2 regions of the Methylobacterium sp. BE186 genome follow, and region 1 is predicted to be linked to the other one. Evidence: predicted binding sites of a transcription regulator. Region 1 holds the regulator's gene; the other holds the start of a gene.
The links. The regulator PhoB, encoded in region 1, activates phosphate uptake and scavenging genes when phosphate is short. The targets are predictions, from matches to a motif close to TGTCATNNANCTGTCAT.

Region 2: a site for PhoB is predicted at 2,434-2,450, ahead of J2X36_RS19870 (PhoX family phosphatase). Genes of this name have one in related genera too.

The regions. Positions count from the first base shown of each region.
Region 1 covers NZ_JAVDVV010000033.1:9,249-13,918, reverse strand. Annotated here, with positions in the region: gene pstB (phosphate ABC transporter ATP-binding protein PstB) at 1-777, shown strand, start outside; gene phoU (phosphate signaling complex protein PhoU) at 831-1,550, shown strand; gene phoB (phosphate regulon transcriptional regulator PhoB) at 1,564-2,265, shown strand; gene J2X36_RS23790 (GcrA family cell cycle regulator) at 2,378-2,911, opposite strand; gene J2X36_RS23785 (patatin-like phospholipase family protein) at 3,350-4,543, shown strand; gene J2X36_RS23780 (TFIIS helical bundle-like domain containing protein) at 4,575-4,670, opposite strand, start outside.
Region 2 covers NZ_JAVDVV010000022.1:69,226-73,895, reverse strand. Annotated here, with positions in the region: gene J2X36_RS19875 (efflux RND transporter periplasmic adaptor subunit) at 1-192, opposite strand, end outside; gene J2X36_RS19870 (PhoX family phosphatase) at 470-2,377, opposite strand; gene J2X36_RS19865 (adenylate/guanylate cyclase domain-containing protein) at 2,480-3,670, opposite strand; gene J2X36_RS19860 (hypothetical protein) at 3,709-3,903, shown strand; gene J2X36_RS19855 (hypothetical protein) at 3,961-4,670, shown strand, end outside.

The DNA.
Region 1 (4,670 bases):
CGCAGCCAGGCCAACGCGAGCGCGCCCGTGCGCATCGCCGTGAAGAACCTCGACTTCTACTACGGCACGTTCCACGGCCTGAAGAACATCAACCTCAACTTCCATGACCGGCAGGTCACCGCCCTGATCGGGCCTTCGGGCTGCGGGAAGTCGACGCTGCTGCGCACCTTCAACCGGATCTACAGCCTCTACCCGGAGCAGCGCGCGGACGGCGAGATCCTCCTCGACGGGCAGAACATCCTCGACCCGAAGGTCGACCTCAACGAGCTGCGTGCCCGGGTCGGCATGGTGTTCCAGAAGCCGACGCCCTTCCCGATGTCGATCTACGACAACGTCGCCTTCGGGCTGCGCCTCTACGAGCGCCTGCCGAAGGCCGACCTCGACCTGCGCGTCGAGGAGAGCCTGCGCAAGGCGGCGCTCTGGGACGAGGTGAAGGACAAGCTGAAGCAATCCGGCATGGGCCTCTCGGGCGGCCAGCAGCAGCGCCTCTGCATCGCCCGCACGGTGGCGCAGCGCCCGGAGGTGATCCTGTTCGACGAGCCGACCTCGGCGCTGGACCCGATCTCGACGGGGCGGATCGAGGAGCTGATCGAGCAGCTGCGCGACGAGTTCACGATCGCCATCGTCACGCACAACATGCAGCAGGCGGCCCGCATCTCGCAGTTCACCGCCTTCATGTATCTCGGCGAACTCGTCGAGTTCGGCCCGACGACCCGGATCTTCATGAACCCGGAGAAGCGGCAGACGCAGGATTACATCACCGGCCGCTTCGGCTGAGCCGGCCCGTCACCCGCTCTCCCGTTCCCGCGCCCGACCCGAGGATCACGACCATGTCCGAGCACATCGTCACCTCCTACGACAACGATCTCGACGACCTGCGCCGGTCGATCTCGGAGATGGGAGGCGTCGCCGAGAAGATGATGGCCGATGCGAGCCAGGCGCTCGTGCGGCGCGACACCGTGCTCGCCCAGGCCGTCATCGCCGCCGACAAGCGCCTCGACGTGCTCCAGCGCGAGATCGAGGAACGCGCCGTCCTCCTCATCGCCCGCCGCCAGCCGCTCGCCATCGATCTGCGCGAGACGATCTCGGCGATCCGCGTCTCGGGCGATCTCGAGCGGATCGGGGATCTCGCGAAGAACATCGCCAAGCGCGTGGTCGCGATCAGCGATCAGGCGCAGGCTCAGAAGATCGTGCTCGGCGTCCAGCACATGAGCGACCTCGTGCAGGAGCAGCTCAAGGACGTGCTCGACGCCTATGCCAGCCGGGACACGACGTCGGCCCACGACGTCTGGGAGCGGGACGGGGCGATCGACGCCCTCTACAACTCCCTGTTCCGCGAACTCCTGACCTACATGATGGAGGACCCGCGCAACATCTCGTTCTGCACGCACCTCCTGTTCTGCGCCAAGAACGTCGAGCGGATCGGCGACCACACCACCAACATCGCCGAGACGATCCACTACCTCGCCACCGGCGAGACGCTCGCGATCGAGCGTCCGAAGAACGATGCCTCGAACTACGCGACGGTGTCTCCGGGAACGGCGGCCTGACGCAGGAACGGGGATGAGCACGCGGATCCTGATCGTCGAGGACGAGGAGGCGCTGACCCTCCTGCTTCGCTACAACCTGGAGGCGGAGGGCTTCACCGTCGATTCCGCCGCCCGCGGCGACGAGGCGGAGTTGCGCCTTGCCGAGCAGGTGCCGGACCTCGTCCTCCTCGACTGGATGCTGCCGGGGCTGTCCGGGATCGAGATCTGCCGCCGCATCCGGGCCCGCCGCGAGACGGAGCGGCTGCCCGTCATCATGCTCACCGCCCGCGGCGAGGAGGGCGACCGCATCCGCGGGCTGGGCACGGGGGCGGACGACTACATCGTCAAGCCGTTCTCGGTGCCGGAACTGCTCGCCCGCGTGCGCGCGCTCCTGCGCCGCGCCAAGCCCGCCCATGTGGCGAACCTCCTGGTTGCCGGCGACATCGAGCTCGACCGCGTCAGCCATCGCATCCGCCGCTCGGGCCGCGAGATCCATCTCGGCCCGACCGAGTTCAAGCTCCTCGAATTCCTGATGCAGAGCCCCGGACGGGTCTTCTCCCGCGAGCAGCTCCTCGACGGGGTCTGGGGGCACGACGTCTACATCGACGAGCGCACGGTGGACGTGCATGTCGGGCGCCTGCGCAAGGCCATCAACCGCCCGCGCCAATCCGATCCGATCCGCACCGTGCGCGGCTCCGGCTACTCCTTCGACGAGATGTTCTCGGGCGTGGACTAGCGCGCGGGCCGCTCGAACCTCGGGCGCCCCTGAATCGACGAAGCCCGCCGACGGCGTACCGGGGCGGGCTTCATCGATCGGGTCTTCCCAGGAGAGGGGAGGGACGCCCCTCCTAGCGGAACCCCGCCACCCGGCGGTCCCGCTTGCGCTCGGCGGCGGGCTGATAGGCGATCTGGGCGTGGTGCGTGCAGTAGGGCAGCCCGGTGATCGAGCGGGCGCCGCAGAAGCGGAATTCCGGCGTCGTCGGATCGCCCATCGGCCAGCGGCACATCGATTCGCGCAGGTCCATGATGGTCACCCGCTCGGAGACCGCCAGTGCCACGGTCTCGGAGGCCGGCTGCGCCGGCGGCGGGAAATCGGGGGCCGGCCGGTGCGCGGTGATCGCGATCGGCTCCGGCGCCTCCTCGATGATCTCGACGGCCGTCGCCTCGGCCTCCCCGTCGCGCTCCGGCTTGCGGCGCCCGTTCACGGGAGCGGGGGCGGCCTTGATCCGGCCGGCGAGGCCGAGCCGGTGGACCTTTCCGATCACGGCGTTGCGGGTCACGCCGCCGAGCTGAGCCGCGATCTTGCTCGCGCTCTGCCCGTCCTCCCACAGACGCCGCAGCAGCTCGACGCGCTCGTCCGTCCAGCTCAGGCCTGCTTCCATCGTCGCCCCCTCCTGAACGCTGCGATCACCGCGGCCACGCCCTCAGGCAGGCGTTGCAGGCCGGTCGCGCAGGTCAGCCGCCTCCAAGCCGCGGGTCCCGGTCAGTCGGGCAGCCGGTGCAGGATTCGAACGATCGCGCCACTGGTGATGGCCGCCGGGGGCGTGCCCCTGGCGACGCGGATGAACCTACAAGAGGGCTCGTGGACGATGCAAGAGTCGACACAGGGCCCACCTCCGGGGGCGCCCCTGTTTCCACCGCCAAAGGCCGGGGCCGCCCTCCGCGTGCCGCCGGGCTTGTGCGCGGCGGCACGGATCTGTGGCCGCCGCGCATCAGCCCGGCCGAACCCGTCCGATTGCCGGGCCCGGGCCGGAACGATAGAATGGCCAAGCTCGTTCGGCTGGGGGTGTGGTCAGAGGCAGGGCACGGGGACAATCGCCATGGCGGGTCGGTTCAGGATCTCGCACGGGCTGCTCGCGCTCTGCGCGGCGGCCAGCCTCTCTGCCTGCTCGTCGCTGCCGCGGGTGTCCTACACCGCGGAGCAGGCGGCCTTCGCGAGCGTGCCGAACATTCCGGAGGCCCGCGTCTCCTCCGACGCCTCGGCCGACGCCTTCACCCAGCTCGCGGCCCGGCCCGAGGCGCGCCGCCAAGCCTTCTCCTACCTCGCCCTCTCGGGCGGCGGGGGCGACGGGGCCTACGGCGCGGGCATCCTCAACGGCTGGACGGCCTCGGGTACGCGGCCGGACTTCACCCTGGTCTCCGGCGTCAGCACGGGCGCGCTCATCGCGCCCTTCGCCTTCCTGGGGCCGGCCTACGATGCCTATCTCACCGAGTTCTACACGAGCGGCGTCGCCGAGACCCTGGTGCAATCGCCGAGCCTGACGAACGTCCTGTTCGGCTCCGGCCTGTTCGGCGACGGGCGCCTGCGCGACCTGATCGGCCGCTACGTCACGGCGGACCTCCTCGCCGCCGTGGCCGAGGAGCACGCCAAGGGCCGGCGCCTCCTCGTGGTGACCACGAACCTCGATTCCCAACGCGCCGTGATCTGGAACATGGGCGCCATCGCCGCGAGCGGCGCTCCGAACGCGGTCGAGCTGTTCCGCGACGTGCTCACCGCCTCGGCGAGCATCCCGGCGGTGTTCCCGCCGCAGCTGATCGACGTGCAGGCGGGCAACAGCGCCTTCCAGGAACTCCACGTGGACGGCTCGGTGGTGACGCCGGTCTTCACCCTGCCCCAGTCCTTCCTGCTGCGGGACGGGCGCCTGCGCACGAACGGCAAGGCCAACATCTACGTCGTGATCAACGGGCGCCTGGAGCCCGAATTCGACGTGACGCGCAACAACACGCTCTCGATCGTCGAGCGCTCCTTCACGACGGCGAGCCGTGCGCGCAGCCGGGCGACGCTCGCCACGACCTACGCGTTCACGCGCGCCAACAAGATCGGCTTCAACCTGACCTACATCGACGAGAGCGCCCCCGCGGCGACGGCCGCGCGCGGCTTCGACACCGCCTACATGCGCAGCCTCTACCAGGCGGGCTACGAGAAGGCGCGCCTGGGGAATTTCTGGGAGCACACCGTGCCGGCCGCGCCGGTCACGAAGGCGGTCGCGGCGGTGGCCGCGACCGCGCAGTAGGGGCTGCTCCGCCGCCTACTTGCTCCGCGGCCTACTTGCGCAGGATCTTGGTGACGATCCGGCCGACGAGGTTGCTCGAATCCGCGTTGCGGTCGTCGCGGGAGACGGGGCGATCCTCGTTGCCGAG
Region 2 (4,670 bases), on a different contig from region 1:
GGTGAGGACGAAGCCGCCCGAGGGCCGGGGCGCCGTCAGGGCCGCCGGCTGCACGGCCGCGTCGGCCACGCTGCCGCGGTGAAGCAGGCCGTAGCCGGCCACCGCAGCTGCGCTCAGCCCTGCGAGGATGAGAAGTTGCGTGCGCATCCTCAACCCGATGGGGCGGAGGTTCTGACCCTGGATGATGCTCATCGGAGTAAGCTCGGGCGCTCGCGCGGCGTGGAGGCGACGGTGACGGGGATGCGCAGTCGATGGACCGCTCTCATGCACAGGCGGGCGGTCGGGCACCAGTCCTGAGCGCCGCGAAGGCGTCGGTAGGCCAACATTTTGACGGGTCCGTGACTGAATTCACCCGGTCTGCATGTGAGAACACCGAGGTCCCGTAGAGGGCTCCCGCCCTCTACAGCGGCGCGCCCCGAAGCGTGGGCACGATTTCGTGAGCGGCGAAGGTTCGCCGCGCCGAGGGGCCTCACGCGATGGCGCCCCCGCCCTTCCGGGTCACGGCGACGATGGACGGACGCGGAGGCATGCCGGGCTCGAAATCGGGCCAGCGGGTCGAGGGCTGGTCGAAGCTCGTCGGGAGGGCATCGTCGTCGGACTCGCCCGGATGCTGGACGGCGACGAAGAAGGTCTCGTCGTCCGGCGTGAAGCAGGGACCGCACATCTCGGCGCCGATTGGCACCCGGAAGAAGTGGCGGGCTGTCGCCCGCCGCGGCCCCTCGGTCTCGACGGCCCAGATCCCGTCCGCCCGGCCCGTCGCCTTGCGCGAGTTGCCGTCCGTCGCGACCCAGAGCCGGCCGCGCCCGTCGATGGCGCAATTGTCCGGCATGCCGAACCAGCCGCTCTCGCTCGTCGCCGCCGAGAAGGTCGCGCCGGACGCGGGTGGGCCGCAGCGCAGGAGGATCTCCCAGCGGAAGCTCGTGGCGGCGTGATCCTCGCCCTCCGGCAGCATCTCGATGATGTGGCCGAAAGCGTTCTTCGGGCGCGGATTCGCGGCGTCGACCTGTTCGTCCTGGCGCCGGCCGTTATTCGTCAGCATCACGTAGACGCGGTTCGTGCGCGGGTTCGCCTCGATGTCTTCGGGCCGGTCCATCCGGGTGGCGCCGAGGATGTCGGCGGCGCGCCGGGTCTCGATCAGCACGTCGGCCTGCGTTTCGAAGCCCGCGCCCGCATCGAGGCCCCCCGTGCCGTGAACGAGGGGAAGCCAGCGCCCCGTCCCGTCCGCGTCGAAGCGGGCGACGTAGAGCGTGCCCGCGTCGAGGAGATCGCGGTTCGCCGCGGGGTGATGCGGATCGACCCGGCCCGCGGTCACGAATTTGTAGACGTAGTCGAAGCGCTCGTCGTCGCCGAGATAGACGACGTAGGCCCCGTCCTTCGCGACGATGCCGGCGGCACCCTCGTGCTTCAGGCGCCCGAGCGCCGTGCGCTTCTTCGGGACGGAATGCGGGTCGAAGGGGTCGATCTCGACGACCCAGCCGAAGCGGTTCGGCTCGTTCGGCGCCTTCGCGAGGTCGAAGCGGTCGTGGAATCGCCCCCAGCCGTAGAAGGGCTGGCCGAGCCCGTAGCGCTTGGCGTTCTCCGCCTCCCGATGCCCCTCGGGCAGGTTGCCGACGAAGTAGTAGTGGAAGTTCTCCTCGCCCGAGAGCCACGTGCCCCAGGGGGTGAGGCCGCCCGAGCAATTGTTGATCGTGCCGAGAACCCGCCGACCCTCCGGGTCCTCGACTGTGCGAAGGCGCGGGTGGCCGGCGGCGGGTCCGGTCATCTCCATCGGCGTCTCGGCGGTGATGCGCCGGGCGTAGGGAGAGCCGAGCACCGGACGCCAGCGCCCGCCTTCGCGCCGGATCTCGACGACCGAGCCCCCATGAGCGGCGATCTCCACCGCCACCTGCTCGCGCGAGAGCAGGTTGAGGCTGGTCTTGCGGCTCTGCGGGCCGAGGCCCGGGAACATGAGTTCGCTGTTCGTATACTCGTGGTTGACGACGAGGAGTCCGTGTTCGCTCGACCCGGCGATGGGCAGGTAGCCGACGAAGTCGTTGTTGTAGCCGAACTGGCGGCGCTGGCGCTCCGCGTCCTGAGCCCGCGGATCGAGCGGGGCCGCGTCGGGAAAGAGCGGGTCGCCCCAGCGCAGGAGGATTTCGGCCTCGTAGCCTGCGGCGACGTGATGCGTCTCGTCGACACCGGCCTCGACCTCAGGGAACGCGAAGCCCTCCGCCGCAGCGTCGCCCGCGACGAACGGCGCGCCGAACCCGGCAACCGCGCCAGCGGCGAGCGCGCCGCGCATGAGATCGCGCCGGCTCAATCGCACGGCGATGAGGTCGTCGAGGGTCGGCTGCGCCTCGGTTTCGGGTTCGCGGACGGGACGTCCGTTCGGCATCATGCGGCACCTTGGGCTTCAGGGGATCTGACGGTTGGGCGGGAAGCTCCCGCATCCGCATGTCGGTCCTGTGACAGAGCCGCCGTCCGGGCCTCGGGCGGCTGCTCAGGCGAGGCCGAAGAGGGTGCGTTCGCCGCGCACGCCCCGCAGGCCGAAGGTTCCGAGCCGCACCGTCTCCCGGGCACAGCGGCGCGCGACCTCCTCGGAGAGGAGGATGCTGCGCCCGAGCCTGTCGCAGAGAGCCTCCATGCGGCAGGTCTCGTTGACGGCCCGGCCGATCACCGTGAAATCGAGCCGACGGCTCGCCCCGACATTGCCGTAGACGACCTCGCCGAAATGCAGCGCGACATCGACGGCGAGGGCCGGCTCGGCCCGCTGCCTGCGCCGGGCGTTGAGGGCCTCGTTGGCCGCGACGGCCGCCTCGGCGGCCCGCAAGGCCGCCTCGCAGTTCGGGCAGGGCGAGCACTCCACCTCCGCGACCGGAAATACGGCGAGCATCCCGTCGCCGAGAAACTTCAGGATCTCGCCGCCCTGGTCGGTGACGGCGTCGCCGATCGCCTCGAAATGCTCGTCGAGCCAAGCCACGACCTGCAAGGCGTCGGCCCGCTCGGTGAGGTCGGTGAACCCCTTCAGGTCCGCGAACAGGATCGTGGCCGAGATCCGCTCGCCCTCGCCGCGGCGGATCTCGCCGGCGAGGACCCGCCGAGCCGCGTTTGGGCCGAGATAGACGCTGAGGGCGCTCGCGGCCGTGCGAGCGGCGCTGGAGCGGTAGGCCGCGAGCCCGAGCGCCGGGATCAGCCCCGAGACGACGTCGATCTCGGCCTGGGTGAAGCCGCCGGGCCGGTCCGTCGCGAAGGAGAAGGCGAAGCCTCTCACCACCGAACCGCCGTCGCCGAAGGTGACGAGCCGCATCACGTAGTCGGTGCCGCCCGTCTCCCGCAGCGTCGCGAGAAGGGCGAAATCGGCCACGCCCTCCCCCGCCTCCAGTCTCCAGCGAGACAGAGTGAGGTCGCGCGAGAGCAGGTGATGGATGACGCTGCGCTGGAAGTCCCGTTCCTGCTCGGGCCCATGCAGGAAGGTGCCGACCGTGACCGGCTGGTCCCGCCACCATTTGTGCGTGAGCGCGCGGAAATGCGGATCGATCGTGGGCAGATCGAGGCTCGCCCGCCAGACCGGGATGCCGCGGGCGGTCAACCGCTCGCAGATGCCCGTCAGCAGGCCGCCGAGATCGTCCTGGGCGAGCGCATGGCGCAGGATCCAGTCGATCAGGTCGTGAGGTGCGGCTGAAGCGTCCATGCTGCCGGTGTCCAGAGGTCCGAATCGGATGGGAGAGTATGCCCGCCGCGCCGGCCGCGGCATCCTGCGCGCCGGCGCGCCCCGAACGCGCCGACAAGATCAACAGATCGCCAGATGAGATTGGCGGATTAGACTTCAGAATATTTCCTGCTACCGTCACCGAACTGGTCGGCAAAGCAGATCCGGCCGTGCGTTTACGTACGAACACCGTCCGCAAGCGTGGCCGTTTTTAGGAACGCTTGCTCGAGACCCTGTCACGCCCCGCCTGGGGCTCCGCGGAGACGGTTCAGATGGCGGCGCCGACCCTGCAGAACGACTACGACATCTCGCGCTGGATGTACGGCTTTCCGGACAGCGACGTGCTGCCCCCGGTGCCGACCGGGCTCGCGCCGTTCTTCTACCGGACCGGCCAGTTCGATTCAGGCCTGCAGGCGAGCGGCTTCCACGGGGCCGCCTTCCAGACGCCCGGCCCCGTCTCCGAGATCGTGATCGGCTTCGAGGGCACCGACACGGCGGGCATCGAGGAACGGCCGGACTTCCTCCTCGCCCAGGTCGACGCCGACGTCGCCCTCTATTTCGGCGGTATCCCGCAGGCCCTGACCGATGCGGTCGCCTTCAGCCGGCAGGTGATCGCGGCGGCGGCCCTCCAGGGCATCGGAACGGACCGCATCACCATCACCGGCCACTCCCTCGGCGCGGCGGAAGCGGCCTATGTCGCGGCCGTGCTCGGCATCGACGGGCTCACCTTCGCCGCACCCGGCCTGTCGGCCACCAAGCTTCCGCCGAGCGGCGCCGGCACGCTCGTCAACTACGTCGAGTATCTCGATCCGGTCGCCAATTACAGCTTCACCCCGGTCAATTACGAGACCGAATTCCTGTGGAGCGACACCATCCGGCGCGTCGGCGATCCGAGCTACATCGGCTCGCCCCTGGAGGAGGCGCTGCGCGGCCTCCTCTCCGAGGCGGGCAACCTGTTCGCCCCGAACTCGACCTTGGCCGA